Regions from separate parts of the Isoptericola hypogeus genome, predicted to be linked through region 2. Evidence: predicted binding sites of a transcription regulator. Region 2 holds the regulator's gene; the other holds the start of a gene.
What was found. The regulator LexA, encoded in region 2, represses DNA repair genes until DNA is damaged. The targets are predictions, from matches to a motif close to TCGAACANNTGTTCGA.
Positions count from the first base shown of each region.

Region 1: ruvA (Holliday junction branch migration protein RuvA) is a predicted target of LexA. The motif match lies at 6,028-6,043, and genes of this name have one in related genera.

Region 1 is NZ_BAAAPM010000008.1:426,818-438,241, forward strand. It holds gene ABD254_RS17655 (adenine phosphoribosyltransferase) at 1-144, opposite strand, end outside; gene secF (protein translocase subunit SecF) at 242-1,339, opposite strand; gene secD (protein translocase subunit SecD) at 1,339-3,468, opposite strand; gene yajC (preprotein translocase subunit YajC) at 3,592-4,050, opposite strand; gene ruvB (Holliday junction branch migration DNA helicase RuvB) at 4,213-5,340, opposite strand; gene ruvA (Holliday junction branch migration protein RuvA) at 5,333-5,992, opposite strand; gene ruvC (crossover junction endodeoxyribonuclease RuvC) at 6,154-6,747, opposite strand; gene ABD254_RS17690 (YebC/PmpR family DNA-binding transcriptional regulator) at 6,966-7,721, opposite strand; gene pdxT (pyridoxal 5'-phosphate synthase glutaminase subunit PdxT) at 7,725-8,378, opposite strand; gene ABD254_RS17700 (NUDIX hydrolase) at 8,375-9,073, opposite strand; gene hrpB (ATP-dependent helicase HrpB) at 9,377-11,424, opposite strand, start outside.
Region 2 is NZ_BAAAPM010000006.1:11,316-22,739, forward strand. It holds gene hflX (GTPase HflX) at 1-549, shown strand, start outside; gene ABD254_RS15270 (ATP-dependent DNA helicase) at 612-2,687, shown strand; gene ABD254_RS15275 (L-lactate dehydrogenase) at 2,697-3,701, shown strand; gene lexA (transcriptional repressor LexA) at 3,728-4,486, opposite strand; gene ABD254_RS15285 (LysM peptidoglycan-binding domain-containing protein) at 4,790-5,119, shown strand; gene nrdR (transcriptional regulator NrdR) at 5,239-5,814, shown strand; gene ABD254_RS15295 (DUF5302 domain-containing protein) at 5,941-6,150, shown strand; gene serA (phosphoglycerate dehydrogenase) at 6,242-7,480, opposite strand; gene ABD254_RS15305 (HelD family protein) at 7,523-9,847, opposite strand; gene ABD254_RS15310 (PP2C family protein-serine/threonine phosphatase) at 10,009-11,424, shown strand, end outside.

The DNA.
Region 1 (11,424 bases), on a different contig from region 2:
CGCCAGCGCAGGGCCGTCCGCGAGCAGCGGCGTGATGTCCCGGAACACGACCGGCGGGTGCGGGTAGTCCGGCACGTCGCGGATCAGCGCGCGGATCTCCGCGGCCCGCCCCTCGCCCAGCCGGGCGAGCGCGTCCAGCGTGATGTCGTCCGCCGGTGTACCAGGACCGGTGGGCGGCGTGCCCGCACCCGGCGCCGCCGGCGCCGGGTGCTGCGGCTCGATGTCCCAGCCCACGCCGGCGTCAGTTCCCGCGGCGGCGGCGCGGCTGGGCTCCGTGGCCCTGGTGCCGGCCGGGGATGAGCTGCGTGGAGCCGGTCGACGCCGCGGCGAGCTCGGCGTCGTGCCCGCCCTCCGCCGCGAGCTGCTCGCGGCCCTCGAGCACCGACCGCGTGTGCGCGGCGATCTTCGGCTCCCGGGTGCGCAGTGCGACGTCGAGCGGGGTCGCGAGGAAGATCGACGACGCCGCGCCGACGGCGATACCGACGAACAGGGAGAGCGACAGGTCGCGCAGCGTGCCCGCGCCGAGGAGGAACGCGCCGACGAAGAGGATGCTCGCGACCGGCAGCAGGGCGACCACGGAGGTGTTGATCGACCGCACGAGCGTCTGGTTGACCGCCAGGTTCGCCCGCTCCTCATAGGTGTTGCGGGTCTGCGTGAAGACGTCGGCGGTGTTCTCGCGCACCTTGTCGAAGACGACCATCTTGTCGTACAGGGAGAAGCCGAGGATCGTCAGGAAGCCGATGACCGTCGACGGGGTGACCTCCCAGCCGATGAGGGAGTAGACCCCCGCAGAGATCAGCAGGTCGCCGAGCATCGCGACGATCGCGGCGACCGACATCCGCCACGCCCGGAAGTAGACGGCCATGAACAGGGCGGCCGCCACGACGAACACGACGGTGCCCCACAGGGCGCGCATCGAGACGCCGGCACCCCAGGTGGGGCCGACGAACGACGTCGTGATCGCGGACTCCTCCACGCCGTAGGCGTCGGCGAGACCCGTGACGAGCTCCGCCTCCTGCGCGTCGTCGACCTGCTCCGTCTGGACGCGGACCGAGTCGCCGCCGATGACCGCGACGCGCGGCTCGTCGTCCGGCAGCACGTCGTGCACGGCGTCCACCGCGGGCTGCTGGTCGGTCGTCGAGGTGCCGGCGACCGTGAACTCGGAGCCACCGCGGAAGTCGATGCCGAGCGTGAGGCCCCGCGTCGCCAGGATGAGGATCGACGCGATCGCGAGCACCCCGACGATCGTGAACCAGCGCTTGCGGCGCTGCACGATCGGGTACGAACGGCGGCCGGTGTACAGGTCGTTGCCCCACTGGGCGAAGTTGATGCCGGCCATCACCGGTTCTCCTCGTTCTCGTCGGCCGTGGCAGGCTCGGCGGCCGCGGGATCGTCGGGTGCGCGCCCGTCGGGATCGGGGTCACCGGCGGGCTCGCCGGCGGCAGAGGCCGCCTTGCGCTCCGCCGCCCGGCGCTCGGCGATGGTCAGGCGTCGACCCGAGGTGTCGGTCGCGGCTGCGGACGATGCCGCGCCGACCGACGCGGTGACGCCCACGGGCTCGTCCGCCGTCGTCGACACCTCCCCGGTCGCGGCCCCGGCTCCGGCCGGTGCGGCGCCCGACGGCGCGGGCGCGCCGACGGTCGCGGGCTCGGGCATCCGCACCCGGCCTGCTCCCGCGTAGCGCGGGCCGCTGCCGATGCGCAGCCGGTCGGGCGAGAGCCCGGACCACTTGTGCCCGTCGCGGAAGAACGGCATCCGCGTGAGCACCTCCATCATCGGGTGGGTGAACCAGAACACGACCATGACGTCGATGATCGTGGTCAGACCGGTGGTGAACGCGAAGCCCTGGACCCCGCCCACGGCGAGGAAGTACAGGATGATCGCGGAGATGAAGGTGACGGACTTGGCCGCCAGCACCGTGCGGCGGGCACGGGTCCACCCGCGCTCGACCGCGTAGGACAACGTGCGGCCGTCGCGCACCTCGTCGCGGATGCGTTCGAAGTAGACGATGAACGAGTCCGCGGTGAAGCCGATCGCGACGATGAGGCCCGCGACGCCGGCCAGGGAGAGCTTGTAGCCCATCGTCCAGGACAGGATCGCGATCGCGAGGTAGGTGATCGTGCCCGCGACGACCAGCGAGCCGACGGTCAGCAGGCCGAGCATGCGGTACTGGAAGAGCGAGTACACGACCACCAGCGCGAGGCCGATGAGGCCGGCGATCAGGCCGTTGCGCAGCTGCTCGGAGCCGAGGGTCGCGGAGATCTGCTCCTGGCTCTCCACCTCGAACGCGATCGGCAGGGCACCGAAGCTCAGCTGGTTCGCCAGCGTCGCGGCCGACTCCCGCGTGAAGCTGCCCGAGATCTGGGCCTGGCCGTTGGTGATCGGGTTCTCCACCTGCGGGGCGGAGACGACGAGGCCGTCGAGCACGATCGCGAACTGGTCGCGCGGCGGCTCGAGGGTGATGAGCCGCTCGGTGGTCTCGCGGAACTCCGCGGCGCCCTCGTCGTCGAAGTCGAGGGTGACGCCCCACTCGTTGGTGACCGTGCCGTTGGGGCCGGCCATCAGGCCGGAGCTGGCCGACGAGATGTGCGTGCCGTCGATCTCCATCGGCCCGAGGACGTACTTCAGCGTGCCGTCCTCGGCGCAGGTGACGAGCACCGCGTTCGGGTCGTCGCCGCCGCCGCCGGTGAGGTTCGCCGGGTCGGTGCAGTCCAGCGCGTCGAACTCGGCCTGGACCTCGGGCGTGATCTGCGCGAGGTCGCTGGGGTCGGTCGCCGCGGCGTCGCCGCCCTCGGCGGGCTCCTCGGTCGCCGCCGGCGACGGGTCGTCGGTGGCGCCCTCCGTGGCCGTCGCCGTCGCGGCCGGGGTCGGGTCGTTCGCCGCCGGGGCCGGGACCGCCGAACCCGCGCCCTTGCCGTTGGGGCTGGTGTCCGTCTCGTCGGCCGCGCCCTCGTCAGGCGCGCCCTCGTCGGCCGCACCCTCCTCGGCCGCGCCCTCCTCGGCGGGGGCGCTCGGCGAGGCGCTGGGCTCGGGGGTCGGCGTGCCCATGGCGTACGTCAGCACGGGCCGGAAGCGCATCTGCGCGGGCTGCGAGACCAGGTCGATCGTGGCCTGGTCGACCTCGCCGGGGATGCCGACGACGATCTGGTTCGACCCCTGGCTGGTGATCTCGGCCTCGGTGACGCCCGAGGAGTCGATGCGCTGCCGGATGACGTTGATCGACTCCGAGACCGTCTCGTCCGTGACCTCCGACCCGTCGGTGGACGTCGGTGTCAGGACGATCTGCGTGCCGCCCTGGAGGTCCAGGGCCAGCCCTGGGGCGAAGCTCGCGCCGTCGGGGTTGTCCGCCGACTTCGGGTCGAAGAACACCCCCGCGCCGAGCACCAGGAACGGAACGACGATCGTCAGGATCGTGAAGACCACGAGGGTGCGTACCGGACGCGACCGCTTCGTGCGTGAGTCAGCCAACTTCAGTCTCTTCCCGTGTGCGCGACGGCGCTGGGCCGACGCGTGAGGGCGCCGGCCGGGTCACCCCGACCGGCGCGGTGTCAGGCGGGCGGACGATGCCCGCCCTCGCGTACCGCTGTCGAACTACTGCTTGGAGTCGGTCTCGCCGTCCTGACGACGCTGCTGCTCGCGGTACTCCCGCTGGGCGGTGTCCAGGCTGGACAGATCGTCAGGGACGTCGACGTGATCGTCGCCGGGGGTGATCGTACCGGTCCCGGCGGGCGCAGCTGTGACGTCGGTCTCGCCGTCGGCCGCGACGGCCTCCTCGGGGGTCTCCTCGACCGGGGTGTCGACGCGCTTGGCGATCGCCGCGCGGAGCCAACGGGTCCGGGTGCCGGGGGTGGACTCGACGGTCACCGTGTCGGTCGCCTCGTCGATCTCCACGACCGTCCCGAACAGCCCCGAGCCCGTCATGACCTCCTGACCCGGCGCGAGCTCCGAGCGGAACTCCTGCTGCTTGCGCTGCTGCTTGCGGGACCGCGAGCTCATGAAGAACATGAGGCCGGCGAGCACCACGAAGAGGATGAGAAGTGTCGGATCCACGGAGCGTCCTTGTCTGTCGCTGCCCGCCTGTCGTCGGTCGACAGCCGGGCTTCGGGGCACGCCGGTCGGCGCACCAGGCACAGGTCGTGTGCGTACGGGCCCAACGAGCGTCTCGCCCGCCGAGTTCCGGCCCCGCCCTCCTGTGGCCGGGACCACCTCAGTCTAGGTGCTGGGCTCCCCGCTCGGGCCCATCCCCGGCCCCGCGCTCGGAGCGGGGTCGAAGAGGGACCCCGTCGCCGGTGCGCCCCACGCCCCCGGCGGCGGCTCGATCCCGAGGTGCTGCCACGCCGCCGACGTCGCCACGCGGCCGCGCGGCGTGCGGGCGACCAGCCCCTCCCGGACGAGATAGGGCTCGGCCACCGTCTCGACGGTCTCGGGCTCCTCGCCGACCGTCATGGCTAGGGTGCTCAGCCCGACCGGCCCGCCCGCGAAGCGCCGGCACAGCGCGCCCAGGACGGCGCGGTCGAGACGGTCGAGGCCGATCGGGTCGACCTCGTACACCTCGAGGGCGGCGCGCGCGGCACGCAGGTCGAGCACGCCGTCACCCCGCACCTGGGCCCAGTCGCGCACGCGGCGCAGCAGCCGGTTGGCGATGCGGGGCGTGCCGCGCGAGCGCCCGGCGATCTCGTGCGCCGCGCCGTGCTCGATCTGGACGCCGAGCAGCCCGGCGGAGCGCAGGATCACGCGCTCCAGCTCGGACGCGTCGTAGAAGTCGAGGTGCCCCGTGAAGCCGAACCGGTCGCGCAGCGGCGCCGGGAGCAGGCCGGATCGCGTGGTCGCGCCGACCACCGTGAAGGGCGGCAGCGCGAGCGGGATGGCGCTGGCACCCGCCCCCTTGCCGACGACGACGTCGACCCGGAAGTCCTCCATCGCCACGTACAGCAGCTCCTCGGCGGGCCGCGCGAGGCGGTGGATCTCGTCGATGAAGAGCACCTCGCCCTCCTCGAGCGAGGAGAGCACCGCGGCGAGGTCGCCCGCGTGCTGGATCGCGGGGCCGCTGGTGACCCGCAGCGACGTGCCGAGCTCGGCCGAGATGATCATGGCCAGCGTCGTCTTGCCGAGGCCGGGCGGGCCCGAGAGCAGCACGTGGTCGGGCGCGGCGTCCCGGGCGAGCGCGGCCTGCAGCACGAGGGAGAGCTGGTCGCGCACGACCTGCTGCCCCACGAACTCGTCGAGCCTCTTGGGCCGCAGCGCGGCCTCGGCGGCCCGCTCGATCTCGTCGGCACCCGCGGTCACGAGTCGCTCGCCCCCGTACTCCGGCGCCTGCCCCGGGTCCGACGGGTCAACCACGGCGGCCCCCCAGCGTGCGCAGCGCGGCCCGGAGCGTCGCCGCGACGTCGACCGTGCCCCCGTCGCGGCCGCCCGGGTCGGAGTCGCCCGGCCCGTCGCCCGCCGCCTCGGCGAGCACGCGGTCCACGGCGTCCTGCGCGACCTTGGGCGCCCAGCCCAGGCCGACGAGCGCCTCGACCACCTGGCCGCGCCCGTCGGCGTCGGCCGGCGCGGCGGGAGTGGACGACGACGCGCCGCCTGCCGCGCCCGACGGCGCCCCGAGCTTGCCCGACAGCTCCAGCACGAGGCGCTGCGCGCTCTTGGGGCCGACGCCCGGCACCCGGCGCAGCGCGGCGGTGTCGTCGGAGTCGACGGCGCGGCGCAGCGAGTCCGGGGTCAGCACCGCGAGCATCGCCAGCGCGATCCGCGGCCCGACGCCCGACACCGACTGCGCGGTCTCGAAGACCTCGCGCTCGTCGGCGTCGGCGAACCCGTAGACGGTCATCGAGTCCTCGCGCACCACGAGCGTGGTGTGCAGCAGGGCGCGCTCCCCCACCCGCAGCGCCGCCAGGGTGCCGGGGGTGGCGTGCACGAGGTAGCCCACCCCGCCGACGTCCAGCACGGCCCGCTCCAGGGTCACGTGCGCGACCGTGCCGGTCAGGGAGGCGATCACCGCTGGTCCTTTCCGTCGAACACCTTCGGGATTCGTCGAACACCCGTACGAGGCGTCACTGTAACAACCGCTGCCGACACTCCGGCCCGCGACACCGGGCGGGTCGTCGACCCAGGGGGCACCCGGCCCGGCGTCCCCGGCGACGCCGTGCGACGTGGCCGTCAGCGGCGGGCCGCCCGCGACGGGGCGCCGCGGTGCGTCGCCCTGCGCGCCGACTGCTCGGCCTCGGCCCAGGCACGCTGGGCCGGGGTCAGCTCGTGCCGCTCGCCGCCCTGCACCGCGCCGGTGGGCCGCCACAGGTGGGTGACCGCCAGGGCGAGGGCGTCGGCTGCGTCAGCCGGCCGCGGCAGGTCGTCGAGGCCGAGGATGCGCGCGATCATGCGCTGCACCTGCTCCTTGCCGGCCCGACCGGACCCGGTCACGGCGGCCTTGACCTCGCTCGGCGTGTGCATCGCCACCGGGACGCCGCGGCGGGCCGCGGCCACCATCGCGAGCCCGGCGACCTGCGCGGTCCCCATCACCGTCCCGAGGTTGTGCTGGGCGAAGACCCGCTCGACGGCGACGACGTCGGGCACGTGCCGGTCGAGCCACGTCTCCAGCGCGTCGGCGATCTCCAGCAGCCGCAGGTCGACGCTGTGGGCGGGGTCGCTGCCCACCACGCCCACGTCGACGAGCCGGGCGCGCCGGCCCGGCATCGAGTCGACGACGCCGACGCCGCACCGGGTCAGACCCGGGTCCACCCCCAGCACACGCACGTCGTCACCTTCTCACGGAGATCCCCCGACTCCCCGGAGGCGGCAACGAGCGTGCTTGCTCGATCCTCGAACCACCGTCTGAGGGTCGTGCGAGCACGCTCGTTGCGCGGGTCGGAGGAGGGTCACTCCTCGTTGATTCTCGTGGTCCGCCCGAGCCTGCACTCCGTTGCGGGCGGGTGCCTCGTCCCCTCAGCCCCCACCCTTCACTGCGCTACGGCTCAGTCGTCCAGCGCCGCCATGACCTCGTCGGAGGCGTCGAAGTTCGCGTAGACGTTCTGCACGTCGTCGCTGTCCTCGAGCGCGTCGATGAGGCGCAGGATCTTGCGCGCGCCCTCGACGTCCACCTCGACCTCCATGGACGGGTGCCACACGGAGTCGGCGGAGTCGTACTCGATGCCGGCCTCCTGGATGGCCGTGCGCACGGCGACCAGGTCGGTGGCCTCGCTCAGGACCTCGATGACCTCGCCCTCGTCGCTCACGTCCTCCGCACCGGCGTCGAGGGCGGCGAGCATCACGTCGTCCTCGGTCACGCCGTCGGCCTTGGGCACCACGACGAGCCCCTTGCGGGAGAACAGGTACGACACCGAACCCGGGTCGGCGAGGTTGCCGCCGTTGCGGGAGAACGCCAGACGCACCTCGGAGGCGGCGCGGTTCTTGTTGTCGGTGAGGCACTCGACCAGGACCGCGACGCCGTTCGCGCCGTAGCCCTCGTACATGATCGTCTGGTAGTCGACGGCGTCGGCGCCCTCGCCGGAGCCGCGCTTGAGGGCGCGGTCGATGTTGTCGTTGGGGACCGACGACTTCTTCGCCTTCTGGATGGCGTCGAACAGCGTGGGGTTGCCCGCGGGGTCGCCCCCGCCGACTCGCGCGGCGACCTCGATGTTCTTGATCAGCTTCGCGAAGAGCTTGCCACGCTTGGCGTCGATCGCCGCCTTCTTGTGCTTGGTCGTGGCCCACTTGGAGTGACCGGACATGACCTACCTGGCTCCTTCGCGATTGCTTTCCTCGACCATCCGGACGAACAGGGTGTGCACCCGCGACTCCCCGGTGATCTCCGGGTGGAACGCGGTGGCGAGCAGTCGTCCGGCACGTGCTGCGACGATCTTACCGGCGGCGTCGCCGACCGCCGCCCCGTCCGCCCAGCGGTCGGGGATGCGGGCCAGCACCTCGACCTCCGGCCCCGCGCTCTCGATCCACGGGGCCCGGATGAACGCGGTGCGCACCGGCCGCCCGCCCGGCCCGTCGGAGACCCCCGCCATGTCGAGGTCCGCCTCGAACGAGTCGACCTGACGGCCGAACGCGTTGCGCCGCACGACGACGTCCATCCCACCCAGCGTGCGCTGTCCGTCGATCCCGCCCTCGATGCGGTCCGCGAGCAGGATCATGCCGGCGCACGAGCCGTAGACCGGCAGCCCGGCGCGGATCGCGGCCCGCAGCGGGTCGGCGAGGTCGAAGATCCGCAACAGCTTGTCGATCGTCGTCGACTCGCCTCCCGGCAGCACGAGGCCGTCGACGGCGTCGAGCTCCGTGGGCCGGCGCACCGGCACCGCCCGGGCCCCCGAGGCCACCAGCGCCGCGGCGTGCTCGCGCACGTCGCCCTGCAGGGCGAGCACGCCGACGGTCGCGGTCACGGAGCGTCGCCCGGGGTCTCGACGGGCTCGGCCGCCGGACGTGGCTCGAGCTCCTCCGGGTCGGACGGCTCGTCGTGCGTGTCGGACGCCGAAGCCTGCGGTTCCGCTGCGGCCGGGTGCCTCGTTCCTCGGCCCCCAACCTCCGCTGCACCTTCGTCTTCGTCGTCGTACTGCGTGCCTAGGTGGCGGACAACGCCGTCCCACCCGCCCGCGAGCGCGTCGACGACGTCGGGCAGGGCCGTCGGGAACACCTCGCGCGTCTCGGCCCGCAGCTGTGCCGTCGTCAGCCACCGCATCTCGTCCAGGACGTCCCGCTCGACGTCGGTCCACCCGGCGTCGGTCGGGGCGTGGCCGCCGTCGACGCGGGCCAGGAAGAACACCTCGTCCTGGCGGCACGTCTCGGCGAAGAACCGGAAGATCCCCGCGCGGGTCAGCACCGGGCCCACGAGGTCCTCGGACGCCAGCTCCAGGCCGGCCTCCTCGCGCAGCTCGCGCAGCGCGGCGTCGACCTCGGTCTCGCCCGCGTCGATGCCGCCGCCGACGGTGAACCACCACGAGCGCTCGGGCTCGTCGGCGTCGTGCCCGCGCACGAGGAGCACGCGGTCGGTCTCGTCGAGCAGGATCACGCGCGCGGCGCGGCGATGCCGCAGCCCGTCCGGTCCCCTCACCCAGTCGTCGCCGAGGGCGGGGCTCACCAGCCCCGCTCCGCCAGGTGCACAGGCGCCGGCTCGGCCTCGGCGTTCATGCCGTGGTCCACGATTGACGAACCCCGGAGATTCGCCGTGTCGGAGGTGGTGTCTGCATGCATGCGGCCAAGGTTAGTCCGGTGCGCAGCTCCCCTGCCGGCGCCACGTCTTCACCGGCAACGCGCGTCGAGAGCCCGGCGTCGAGGAGCCTGCGGATGCGCGTCGTGGGTTCGGACGAGGTCCTGGATCCGGGCGATCAGCATGCGGGCAGTCGATCGAACCTCCTGACGAAGCATCAAAGGGCGGCTCGGTTCAATGGCGAGGTTTGAGCCCTTTGGTCGGGATGGCGGTGAGTGGATCTTCCGGCCATGGATGGCGGGGGTAGCGGGCTCGCAGGTCGGCTCGGACCTGGGGATAGCCCTGCTTCCAGAAGGAGGCGAGATCGCTCGTGATCCCGACCGGGCGCCGTGCGGGTGACAACAGGTGCAGAACGACCGGTACACGACCGTCCGCGACGGCGGGAGTGGCAGTCCAGCCGAATACCTCCTGCAGCTTCACTGCGAGGACTGGCGGCTCGACACCGTCGTACATGAGCCGGACCTCGGAGCCCGTCGGGACCCGGAGCCGTTCCGGTGCGAGCTCGCCGAACCGGGCTGCTGCCGGCCACGGCAGCAGTCGCCGGAGCGCCGAAGCCACGTCGATGCGTGCAAGGTCGCGCGAGCCGCGCACCGAGGCGAGCTCGGTGCCCAGCCATCCGTCGAGATCGGCCAGCAGTGCGTCGTCGTCGACGGCGGGCCACGGGGCGCCGAGGTGGGCGTGACAGAACGCGAGCCGCTCCCGCAGGGCGAGCGCGGCCTCCGACCAGCGCAGTACCGACAGGCCGCTGCGCCGGATACCGTCGCGGACGGCGGCTTGGACGAGCAGCGGGTCGGGCTTTGCCAGCGGGTCGTCGCCCAGCACGATCGCGCCGAGCGCCACGACGCGCCGCGTCACGATCCGGCCGTCGTCCCAGCGAATCTGGTCGGTGGTCGAGACGAGGTCGCCTGCGACGTCTCGCGCGGTCTGCTCGTCGATCGGCGCCGCGGAACGGATCCTGGCGTCGGCGCGACCGGGTCCTCTGTCAGCGACCGCGATCGCCAGCCAGGTCGAGGTCCGCAACGGCGACTGCGGATCCAGGGCAGCACCCGTGCCACCGGACATCTGGTACGTCGCCGAGTCGGTCCCGCGAGCCCGCGCGATCCGATCCGGATACGCCAGACCCACCATGATCCCCGCCGCAAGATCATCCGGTACTCCGCGCGTCCCCCGGTCAGCCGGCACACCCGACGGGTCCCCGGTCGCCGTACCGCGGCCGAGGCGCTTTGCCTCTTCCCGCCAGCGGGCCGTGGCTCCGCGGTCCTCGCCACGGCGCAGGGCTCGCCAGCGGGCCGGCAGATCATCGCCGGAACCCCGGCCGGAGTCGTCCGAGAGCATGGCGACGACCTCGCGTGCGCGGTCGACGCCGACCCGCGGCGACCCGTCCAGCAACGCTCGAGCAAGGCGAGGGTGCGCCCCGATCGCCGCCATCCGCCGGCCCCGCTCGGTGATCCGGCCGTCTTCGTCGATGGCATCGAAGCGGCGCAGCAGCTTGGTGGCCGCGGTCATCGCCGGCGCCGGCGGTGCGTCGAGCAAGGTCAGTCCGTCACCAGCAGGAGCACCCCACGCCGCGAGGTCGAGGGCGAAGGTTGCCAGATCGGCGATCGCGATCTCCGGAGCCGCATGTTCGTCAAGACGAGCGTGGTCGGTGGCAGACCAGCACCGATAGACCCGGCCAGGCGCCTCCCGCCCGGCCCGACCCGCTCGCTGGTCGGCCGACGATCTCGAGACCCGGCAGGTGACCAGCGCACCGAGGCCACGGGACTGATCGGTCCGCGGCTCCCGGGCAAGACCCGAGTCGACCACGACCCTGACCCCGGGCACGGTCAGCGAGCTCTCCGCGACCGACGTCGTGACCACGATCCGCCGGGTGGCGGACGGCGCCAGGGCGCGATCCTGCTCGGCCCTCGACTGGCGGCCGAACAACGGCAGGACGTTCTCACCCGCCAGCCGGCGAGAAACACCGTTGATCTCGCCCTCCCCCGGGACGAACACGAGGATGTCGCCTAGGTTCTCGGTCATCCCGCGCCGGACGACGGCCGCGACGTGGTCCAGCAGGCGCGGGTCGACCCGCCCGCCGGGCAGCAGCGGCGTGGGGACCGGTGGTGGGGCCCACTCGACCGCGACGTCGAACAGTGCGGCGGACGCTGTGATCACGGGCGCCGGAACATCGGTGCCCAGTGCGCGGCTCAGCTTGACCGTGTCCGCCGTGGCCGAGGTCGCGA
Region 2 (11,424 bases):
GTCCGCCGCGCGAAGACGGCCGACGGACGGCCGTACACGCTCACCGACACCGTCGGGTTCGTCCGGCACCTGCCGCACCAGCTCATCGAGGCCTTCCGCTCCACGCTGGAGGAGGTGGGGGACGCCGCGCTGCTGCTGCACGTGGTGGACGCCTCGCACCCGGAGCCGGAGGGACAGATCGCCGCGGTGCGCGAGGTCCTCGCGGAGATCCCCGGGATCGACGACGTGCTCGAGGTCGTCGTGCTGAACAAGGCGGACGTCGCCGACCCGGAGGTCGTCGGGCGGATCCAGCGCCGTGAGCGACGCACGGTGGTCGTCTCCGCTCATACCGGAGAGGGAGTCGCCGAGCTGCGTGCGCTCGTGGCGGCCGAGCTGCCGCGCCCGCGCATCGAGGTCGACCTCGTCGTGCCGTACTCGCGGGGCGACCTCGTGCACCGCGCGCACGAGCTGGGCGGCGGCGTCCGCACCGAGCACCTCGCCGAGGGCACGCGGGTGCACGGCCACGTGGACGAGGGCCTCGCCGCGGACCTGCGGGCCGCGGCGGTCTGACGACGCCGCGGGGCGGTGGAGGATCCGTCCGACGCGTGGGCGGCGCCGCCTAGGATCGATGCGTGACCCCTCCCGACGCCCCGACCGTGCCCGGTACCGACGACCTGCTGGACCTGGCGGTCGGTGGGCTGGGCGGCGGCCGGCGCGAGGGGCAGCACCGGATGGCGGTCGCCGTCACCGAGGCGGTGGACGACGGCCGGCACCTTCTGGTGCAGGCCGGGACGGGCACGGGCAAGTCGCTCGGCTACCTCGTGCCCGCGGTCCGGCACGCGGTCGCGGACGGCCGCCGGGTGCTCGTCTCCACCGCGACGCTGGCGCTGCAGCGTCAGGTCGTCACGCGTGACCTGCCCCTGGTGGCCGAGACCGTCGGACCGCGCCTGCCGCGCCCGCCCCGCGTCGCGCTGCTCAAGGGGTGGCACAACTACCTGTGCAAGCACAAGGTCACCGGCGGCTACCCGGTCGAGGGCGCCACGCTCTTCGACCTGCCCGCCGATCCCGGCCCGGGGGAGGGTTCGGCCGCCGAGCAGCACCCGACGCCCGGCGGCGCGGGCCCGCGCGGGGGGCGCGCCGACGACGGCGCGCGGCTCGCGGACCACGTCCGCCGGCTGCACGCCTGGGCCGACGAGACCGAAACGGGCGACCGCGACGACCTGGTGCCCGGCGTGCCCGACCGTGCATGGCGTCAGGTCTCCGTCACGGCCATGGAGTGCCTCGGGAACCGTTGCCCGCTGCTGACCGAGTGCTTCCCGGAACGGGCGCGCGCGACGGCGCGCGAGGCCGACGTCGTGGTGACCAACCACGCGATGCTCGGCATCGCCGCGTCCGGGAACACCGGGGTCCTGCCCGAGCACGACACGGTCGTGGTGGACGAGGCCCACGAGCTCGCCGAGCGGGTCACCGCGTCGGCCACCGTGGACCTGTCGATCACGGTCATGGAGCACGCCGCCCGGCTCGCGCGACGACACGCCGGCACCGAGACGGAGGATCTGGACGCGGCCGCGCAGCGACTCGGCTCGTTGCTGGCCACCGCGCCGGCCGAGCGGTTCCCGGCGGGTCTCCCCGACGACCTGCGGCTCGCCGTCGCCGCCGTGCGCGACGCCGCCCGCGAGCTGCTCACCCGGGTCAAGCCGACGGGCGACAAGGGGCGCGCCGACGCGGGCGCGGCCGATGCCGGGACGAAGCTCGCCCAGTCGGCGGTGCTCCAGCTCTTCGAGGTGGCCGAGCGGATGGCTGCCGAGGACTCGAGCGCGGACGTGCTCTGGTGCTCCCGCCCGTCCGAGCACGCGCCCTGGGCGGGCGACGGGACGACGAAGCTGCATGCCGCACCGCTGGCGGTCGCCGGGCTGATCCGCACTCACCTGCTCGGCTCGGCCACGGGCGTGTTCACCTCGGCGACGCTGACCCTCGGTGGGTCCTTCGACCCGGTGGCCCGATCGCTCGGTCTCGCCGGCTCGAAGGGCACGGACGAGACCCCCGAGTGGACGGGGCTCGACGTCGGGAGCCCGTTCGACTACCCGCGCCAGGGCATCCTGTACGTCGCCCGGCACCTGCCGGCACCCGGGCGCGAGCCCACGACCGACGCCCAGCTCGACGAGATCGCCGGCCTGGTCGAGGCGGCGGGCGGGCGCACGCTCGGGCTGTTCTCCTCCCGCCGGGCGGCCCTCGCCGCGGCCGAGGCCATGCGCGACCGGCTCGACGTCACCGTCCTGTGCCAGGGCGACGACCAGCTCCCGACCCTCGTGCGGCAGTTCGCGGACGACCCCGCCACCTGCCTCTTCGGCACCCTGTCCCTGTGGCAGGGCGTCGACGTGCCCGGCCCGGCGTGCCAGCTCGTGCTGATCGACCGGATCCCGTTCCCGCGCCCGGACGACCCGGTCAAGGCCGCCCGGGCCCGGGCGGTCGAGACGGCGGGCGGCAACGGGTTCATGCAGGTCTCCGCCACCCACGCGGCACTCCTGCTCGCGCAGGGGGCCGGGCGGCTGGTGCGTACGGCGGACGACCGGGGCGTGGTGGCCGTGCTCGACCCGCGGCTGGCCACCGCCCGCTACGGCACCTTCCTCACCCGCTCCATGCCGGACTTCTGGCCGACCACCGACAGCGACCTCGTCCGCGCTGCGCTGCGCCGCCTCGACACTTAGCCTGGAACCGTGCCCGCACCCACCCCCGAAAACACGTCTGGATCCGGTCGCGACGCGCGTGGTGCCCGCACCACGACGAAGCTCGCGATCGTCGGGGCGGGCGCCGTCGGCGCGACGCTCGCGTACGCGGCGCTCGCCCGCGGCGCCGCCCGGACGGTGGCCCTCATGGACGTCAACCGCGCCAAGGTCGAGGCCGAGGTGCTCGACCTTCGGCACGGCGGGATGTTCATCCCCCAGGCGGAGATCGAGGGCTCCGACGACGTGGAGGTCTGCCGTGGGGCGGACGTCGTCGCCGTCACGGCCGGGGCGAAGCAGGAGCCCGGGCAGTCCCGCCTCGACCTCGCGGAGGCGACGGTCGCGCTGACCCGCAAGATCCTGCCGGGCCTGGTCGAGGTCGCCCCGGACGCCGTGTTCCTCATGGTGACGAACCCCGTCGACGTGGTCACGTATGCCGCACAGCAGGTCAGCGGCCTGCCCCACGAGCGCGTGCTCGGCAGCGGCACCGTGCTCGACTCCTCGCGGCTGCGGGACTCCGTCGCGCGGCACTGCGGGGTCGCGGTCGGCAACGTGCACGCCAACATCGCGGGGGAGCACGGCGACTCGGAGATCGTGCTCTGGAGCTCGGCCACCATCGCCGGCGTGCCGCTGCTCGACTGGCGTCCGTTCCGGGGGCACGAGCCGCTGGACGCCGCGGCTCGGGAGCGCATCGCGAGCGACGTCGTGACCTCGGCCTACCGCGTGATCGCGGGCAAGGGTGCGACGAACTACGCGGTGGGCCTGGCCGCGACGCGCATCATCGAGGCGATCCTCAACGACGAGCACCGCGTGATGTCCGTGTCGTCACGGCTCGACGGGTTCTACGGGATCAGCGACGTCTGCCTGTCCGTGCCCTCGCTCGTCGACCGTCGGGGCGTCGCGGAGACCATCGACACGCCGTTGTCGGACGACGAGGTCGCAGGCCTGCGCGCGTCGGCCCGGAGCATGCGCGAGGTGCAGGCCCGCCTCGGCATCTGAGGCGGCCCGCACGGCCCCGCGCGCCGTCAGAGGCTGCGCAGCACCGCCACGACGCGACCGAGCACCTGGGCCGCGTCGCCCTCGATCGGGCTGTACGCGCTGTTCTGGGGCAGCAGCCAGACGTGCCCGTCCGCCTGCTTGAAGGTCTTCACCGTCGCCTCGCCGTCGATCATCGCGGCCACGACCTCGCCGTTCTCCGCGACCGGCTGGCGGCGCACGACCACCCAGTCCCCGTCGCAGATCGCGGCGTCGATCATCGAGTCGCCGGCCACCTTCAGCAGGAAGAGCTCGCCGTCGCCGACCACCTGCCGGGGGAGGGGAAACACGTCCTCCACGACCTGCTCGGCCAGGATCGGTCCGCCCGCGGCGATGCGGCCCACGAGCGGCACGTACAGGGGAGGCGGCGCCTCTCCGTCGGCCGGGAGCCCCGGTGCACCCTTCGTGAGGGAGGACGCGCCGCCGTAGTCCGCCGGTCCGGCGCCCGTGCCCGGCGCATCCGGGTCGACGACCTCGATGGCACGCGGCCGGTTCGGGTCGCGACGCAGGTAGCCCTTGCGCTCGAGCGTGGTGAGCTGGTGCTTGACCGACGACGGGCTCGCGAGCCCGACGGCCTCGCCGATCTCGCGCATCGTCGGCGGATACCCGCGGGTGTCCACGGAGACGCGGATGGTCTCCAGCACCCGCCGCTGGCGCGGCGTCAGGCGATCGGCGCCCGGCGCGAGCTCGCTCACCGAGGCCAGGGCGGGGCCCGTCGCCCCGGCCGCCTCGTCCCGTCCGCTCGTCATGACGTTCTCCCGTCCTCCGACGTCGCGGCCCGCCCCGACGGGCCCTGAAATCCGACAAACCTTCCATCGCGCTGGAACCACTCTAGGTCAGATCGCCCCGCGCATCAAACATCTGTTCGACAAACGCTCGACCGTGTCGCACTCCTGTGCTACACCTTGGTACAGGCGTTCGACGAACGGGTGTTCGACATCGACGAATCGACTCGGACGGATCGACGCCGACGGCTCGACACAGGAACCTTCGACACGGCGTGGCCGCCCGACGGGCGATGGCCGCACCGACGCGACGAGAGGACCACCATCATGGCCAGCACCGTCTCCGCCCCCGGGCCCCTCGGCCTCGGCGGCCTCCGGCTCACCCGGCGCGGGCGAGCCGTGGTCGTCCTCGTCGCCGTCCTGGTCGCCGCTGCGGCCGGGCTCGTCGGTCAGCGCGCCGTCGCCGGCACGCCTGGCGGCCCCCTGGAGGTCCGGCTGCACACCGTGGCGCCGGGAGAGTCGCTGTGGGAGTACGCGCGGGGTCTCGCGAGCACCGACGAGGACGTGCGCGACGTCGTGGTGGACCTCCAGGAGCTGAACGAGCTCGAGTCGGCAGACCTCCAGGTGGGGCAGGTGGTGCTGCTGCCGCAGGAGTGAGACGTCGGGAAGGTCCGCTCGGGGCCCCGCCGCAGGGCGGCGTGTTGCGCAGGGCGCGGGTCGCCGCCTACGTTGTCGGCAGCCGGGCGCCGGTCCGGCACCGAGCCCAGGAGTACCCGATGCACTGCCCGTTCTGCAGACACGCGGACTCGCGCGTCGTCGACTCCCGGACGTCCGACGACGGCACCACCATCCGCCGTCGTCGACAGTGCCCGTCGTGCCAGCGGCGCTTCACCACGATCGAGACGGCGAGCCTCTCGGTCGTCAAGCGGTCCGGTGCGACCGAGCCCTTCAGCCGGGACAAGATCGTCTCCGGCGTGCGGAAGGCCTGTCAGGGTCGCCCGGTGAGCGCCGACGACCTTGCCCTGCTCGCACAGAAGGTGGAGGAGACGCTCCGGGGGACCGGCAGCCCCGAGATCGACGCGTACGAGGTGGGCCTGGCGATCCTCGGTCCGCTGCGCGAGCTCGACGAGGTGGCGTACCTCCGGTTCGCGAGCGTCTATCAGGACTTCGAGTCGCTGGAGGACTTCGAGAGTGCCATCACGTCGCTGCGGGCCGAGCGGGTCGAGCGCGAGGCGCGCGCCGCAGGGGCGGGCGAGGGCGACGGCGCGGGAGGTCCCGACGAGGCCGGTGCCCGCGAGGTGCGTGACCAGGGCGGAGAGGTCCGGGACACGCCAGCGCCGACGCGACGGTGAGACGTGGCCGAGGGTGAAATCCTGTGGCGCCGCCCGCCGGGGTGCACCATGCTGGACGCCACCAGGGTGCGGCGGGCGTGCGGACGTCAGCACGCACACCCCGACGAGACGGACGAGGTGGTCGCAATGACGGCGCAAGGACACGAGGGCGCAAGCTCCGCGGAGGGCCGGGAGACGGCGCCCAGCGAGGACACGAAGGCACGGTTCCGCGAGGCGCTCGAGAAGAAGAACGCCGCGCGACACCCGTCGGCAGGATCCGACGGGAACACGGGCGCGGTGCACGGCTCGGAGACGAGCGGACCCGTGCAGAAGATGTTCCGGCGCAAGTCGGGCTGAGCGCCGGCCGTCGTTCGCGGCGGCCGTGAAGACGTCGCGAGGGGCGCCCCGGTACCGGGGCGCCCCTCGTCGCGTGCGGGGTGGGCCGTGCTCAGCCGGCGGCGGGCCCCGGCGGGAACTCCGGCCGCTCGAAGGCGTCGCGGATGCGCAGCCGGACCGTCGAGGCCATCGCCTGGAGCTTCGCCGACGCCCCGCGCTGCGTGACGTCGGAGATGTCGGTCACCACGTAGCCGAGGTCCCCGCGGGTGGCGAGCATCTGCGCGTCGATGTTGGCGCCGTGGTCGGCGAACACCTGGTTGACGGCGGCGAGCACGCCCGGAGTGTTGCGGTGCAGCAGCATGATGCGGCCGACACCGGTGTGCTCGAGCTGCAGGTTCGGCAGGTTGACCGACAGGGTGGTCGAGCCGGTGGCCACGTAGTCGCGCACCTTCTTCGAGACGAACTCGCCGATCGCCTCCTGCGCCTCCTCGGTCGAGCCCCCGACGTGCGGCGTGAGGATGACGTTCGGCAGTCCCCGCAGCTCCGAGACGAACTCGTCGCCACGCTTCTTCGGCTCGGTCGGGAAGACATCCACCGCGGCGCCCGAGAGGTGCCCCGACAGGATGTGCTCCCGCAGCGCCGTGACGTCGACGACGAAGCCCCGCGAGAGGTTGAGGAAGATGGCGCCGGGCTTCATCCGTGCGAACAGGTCCGCTCCGAACAGCCCGGCGTTGCCCGGGCGCCCGTCGACGTGGATCGTGACGGCGTCGGCGACCTCGAGCAGCTCGTCCAGCGTCTCGACACGGTGCGCGTTGCCCAGGGCCAGCTTCTCGGCGGCGTCGAAGAAGACGACCCGCATGCCGAGGTTCTCGGCCAGGACGGACAGCTGCGACCCGATGTTGCCGTAGCCGATGATGCCGAGCGTGCGGCCCCGCACCTCGTGCGCGCCGTCCGCGGTCTTGTCCCACACGCCGTCGTGCAGGGCCTTGTCCCGCACGGAGAGTCGACGGGTGAGCGCGATGATCTCGGCGAGCGCGAGCTCCACCACCGACCGCGTGTTGGAGTAGGGGGCGTTGAACACGGCGACGCCGTGCGCTGCTGCCGCGGCCAGGTCGATCTGGTTCGTGCCGATGCTGAACGTGCCGACGGCCAGCAGCCCGGGGAGGCTCTCGATCACCCTGCGGGTGACCTGGGTCTTGGACCGGATGCCGAGGATCTGGAAGTCCGCGAGAGACTCGATCAGCTCGGCCTCGTCGAGCGCCCCGGGGCGCGTGACGACCTCGATCCCCGCGTCGCGGAGATTCCGGGCGGCGACGGGATGGACGTTCTCGAGAAGGAGGGCGCGCAGCACGTGCCTATGGTGCGCCGTCCACCCGCGAGGGACAAACCCGTCTCACGCCGCGACCGGCTCGAGGATCCCGGCCGGGAGCGGGCGGGAGTGCACGACGACGAGCCGCTGGGTCGGGCGGGTCATGGCGACGTACAGGTCGGAGGCCCCGCCGTCCCCCTCGGCGACGTCGGCCGGCTCGACCAGGACGACGGCGTCGAACTCCAGGCCCTTGGCCTGTCGGGGGTCCAGCACGACGACCTGCGCGTCGTCCGGGCGCTGGCCGAGCAGGCGGGACCCTTCCTCGCGCCCGAGCGCGTCGGGGAGCACCGACTCCACGGCGGCACGCAGCGCCGCCACCTGGCCGGCCGCGGCGACGACCGCCACCCGCCCGGCACCGTCGGCGCCGACGAACTCGCCCGCGAGCATCGACACCTGGTCCACGACCTGGCGCACGAGGTCCGGGCGCTCCGGCCCGGACGGGGCGACGTGCGCGAGCTCGAGCGAGCCGTCCACCTGCCGTGCCGCCGTCAGCGGCGAGGTCGGGAGGCCGGCGGCGAGGGCCATCCGCTGGGCGGCGTCCGCGACGGCGGCCGGCGTGCGGTAGCTCACCGTCAGCTCCTCGAGCCGCCAGGAGCCGCGCAGCACAGGGTCGAGCGCATGGGACCACGACCGGGCGCCCGCGGCCGACGACGTTTGCGCGACGTCGCCGACGATCGTCATCGAGCGGGTCGGCACCCGGCGCACCAGGGCACGCCACGCCATCGGGGAGAGCTCCTGCGCCTCGTCGACCACCACGTGCCCGTAGGTCCAGGTCCGGTCGGTCGCCGCGCGCTCCGCCGTCGTCAGGCGGGGACCGGTCGCGGCGAAGCGCGACGCGAGCGTCTCGGCGTCGACGAGCCCGCCGCCCGCGCCCGACGACTCCAGCACGGACCGGGCGTACTCGAGCTCGGCCGCGCGTTCGGCCTCGAGGGCGTGCGCCTCCGCCCGGGCGAGCGAGTCGTCCTCCCCGAGCAGCTCCGCGGCCTCGTCGAGGAGCGGCACGTCCGACTCCGTCCACGGCGCGCCGGACTCGCGCCGCAGCGCCGCCCGGTCGGCCGGGCCGAGCTCGGGTGCGGCCTCGGCCAGCCGGTGCGGCTTCGCGAAGAGGTCGGCGACCAGCCGCTGGGGGGTGATCGGGAACCAGGCCAGGTTGAGCGCCACCCGGATCTCGCGGTGCGAGCGGAGGTCCTCGGTGACGAGCGCGACGTCCTCGGGGCTGAGCTCCGCGTCGACGTCGGCGCGGTACTGGTCCACCAGCCGGGCGAGCATCTCGCGGACGAACGTCGCGCGGGCCTCGTTGTGCGGCTTGTGGGTGCGCCGGGCCCGGGCGATCGCGTCGCGCACGTCGCGCCGGCGGATCACGTAGTCGTGCCCCTCGACGCGCACCGGGTGGTCGGCAGCGGGCACGCGCTCGCGGGCCCGCACGGCGCTCCGGATCGCGGAGCGCCACAGCAGGCGCCCCTTGATCTCGGCGACCACTCCGCGGTCGACCGCGGTGGCACGGACGCCGGGGACGAGCTCGCCGATCGTCGTCGCCACGACGCCCGTCTCGCCGAGCGAGGGGAGCACCTGGTCGATGTAGCGCAGGAACGCCCGGCTCGGCCCGACCAGGAGCACGCCGCTGCGCTCCAGCAGCCGGCGGTGCGCGTACAGCAGGTAGGCGGCGCGGTGCAGGGCCACGGCCGTCTTGCCCGTGCCCGGTCCGCCCTGGACGACCAGCGCACCCGCGAGCTCCGCGCGGATGACGCGGTCCTGCTCGGACTGGATGGTCGCGACGATGTCCGTCATCCGGCCGGTGCGGCGGCTGGCGAGCGAGGCGAGCAGCGCGCCCTCGCCCGACAGCGACGACGCGGCGAGCACGCCGTCGCCGCCGCCCTGGTCACCCTCGCCGTCCGCGTCCGCCAGGGCGTCGAGGTCCAGCACCTCGTCCTCGAGGCCCGTGACCGTGCGCCGGGACGTCACCAGGTGCCGCCGCCGGCGCACGTCGCCCGGGTGGAGCGCGGTCGCGCGGTAGAAGGCCGTGGCCGCGGGGGCGCGCCAGTCCGTGAGGAGGGAACGGTGCGCGTCGTCGGCGATGCCGATCCGGCCCACGTACCGGGTGACCTCGTCGGCGAGGTCGAGCCGACCGAAGACCAGCCGGTCCTCCACGGCGTCGAGCTGGGCGACCCGGTCCTCGTACAGCGTCGCGAACGCGTCGCGCTCGCTGCGGTTCTGCGGCGTCCCGACGGATCCCGACCGTCGGACCCCGGCGAGGCGGTCGCGGGTGGCCGCCCGCAGCTCGTCCAACCGGTCGTAGAGACGGTCGACGACCGCCTGCTCGCGCGCCAGCTCGTCCTGCCTGCCCGCCACGCATCCTCCCGCGTCCTGATGGTGCCTGGTGCCGCGATGTCCGCGGCGCCGGTGCGGCCGACCATCATTGCAGACGTACGGTCCCCGTGGCGTCGCTCCCCGGCGACGCGCCGGGTGCCGGGCTCGACCGCCGGACCCGCCGGAGGGCTAGGATCTGGCCCATGAGCAGCGGCGACGTCCTGCACACCGGGTCCGCGGACCCGGTCGGGGACGTGGCCGAGGAATCGGCGGGGGTCGTGCTGCTCGTCGAGGACGACGACGCCGACGCCCTGATCGTCACGGAGCTGCTCGAGGATGCCGGCATCGGGGTGGAGCTGCGCCGGGCCCGCACCGTCGCCGAGGCGGTCGACGCGCTGGCGCGACCGGGCGCCGCCGCCTCGGTGGACTGCGTGTTGCTCGACCTGGGCCTGCCGGACGCCGTCGGCCTCACGGCGGTCGAGCGGCTGCGCGCGGTCGCCGAGCGGGCGCGCGACCTGCCGGCGCTCGTGGTCCTCACGGGTCACGCCGGCGTCGACCAGGGGCTCGCGGCGGTGGCCGCGGGAGCCGACGACTACCTCGTCAAGGGCGAGACGGAGGCCGGCCTGCTCGGCCGGTCCCTGCGCTACGCGATGCAGCGCCGTCGCTCTGCCGCCCAGCAGCGCGCGCTGTATCGCAGCGAGGTCCGCGCCGAGGAGACCGCGCGGCTCGAGCGTGCCCTGCTGCCCACCCCTCTCGTGGCCGACGCGAAGGTGTCCGTCATGGTCGGCTACCTGCCCGGCGGCGGCGGGCTGCTCGGCGGGGACTTCTTCGACACGGTCGAGCGTCCCGACGGCAGCGTGTTGTCCGTGGTGGGCGACGTCGCCGGCCACGGGCCGGACGAGGCCGCCCTCGGCGCGACCCTGCGCACGGCGTGGCGCACGCTCGTGCTCACGGGCACCGCGCCCGAGCACGTCCTCGGGCACCTCGAGCGGGTGCTGCTGACCGAACGGGCTCGCCCGGAGGTCTTCGTGACCCTGTGCCAGGTCGTGGTGTCGCCCGACCGCGCGGAGGTCGACGTGTACCTCGCCGGGCACCTGCCGCCGCTGCTGATCACCGGCCCCGTCGGCGACGTGCGCTGCGACGCTCTCCCGCCCACGAGCCGCGGCCGAGCACTCGGCGTGCCGGTGGATGGCGGCTGGGAGCCGGACAGGGTGCGGCTCGACGGCCCGTTCGCGCTCATGCTCTACACCGACGGGCTCGTCGAGGCGGAGGTCGGCGCGGCGGAGGCCGCCGTCGAGCTCGGCACGGGGCCCGGCGCGAGCGACGACGCCGACGGGCTGAGCCGCGACGCGGCCGGCCTCGCGTCGCTGCGGTTCGACGAGCCCGGCCGCAGGGGGCCGCTGCGCCAGCGGGTGCCGCGGCTGGGGCAGTCCGGCCTGCACGCGCTCGTCAGCGAGGACGTCGCACGGCACGGCATCGTCGGCGTGGTCGAACGGGTGCTGCGCCGGGTGCGGTCGCTGCACGGCGGGCCGCTCACGGACGACGCCGCGGTCCTCGTCGTCGGGTGGACGGGGAGGGACAACGCCATCCTGGGCGAACGCTCGTCGACGCTCGCCGAC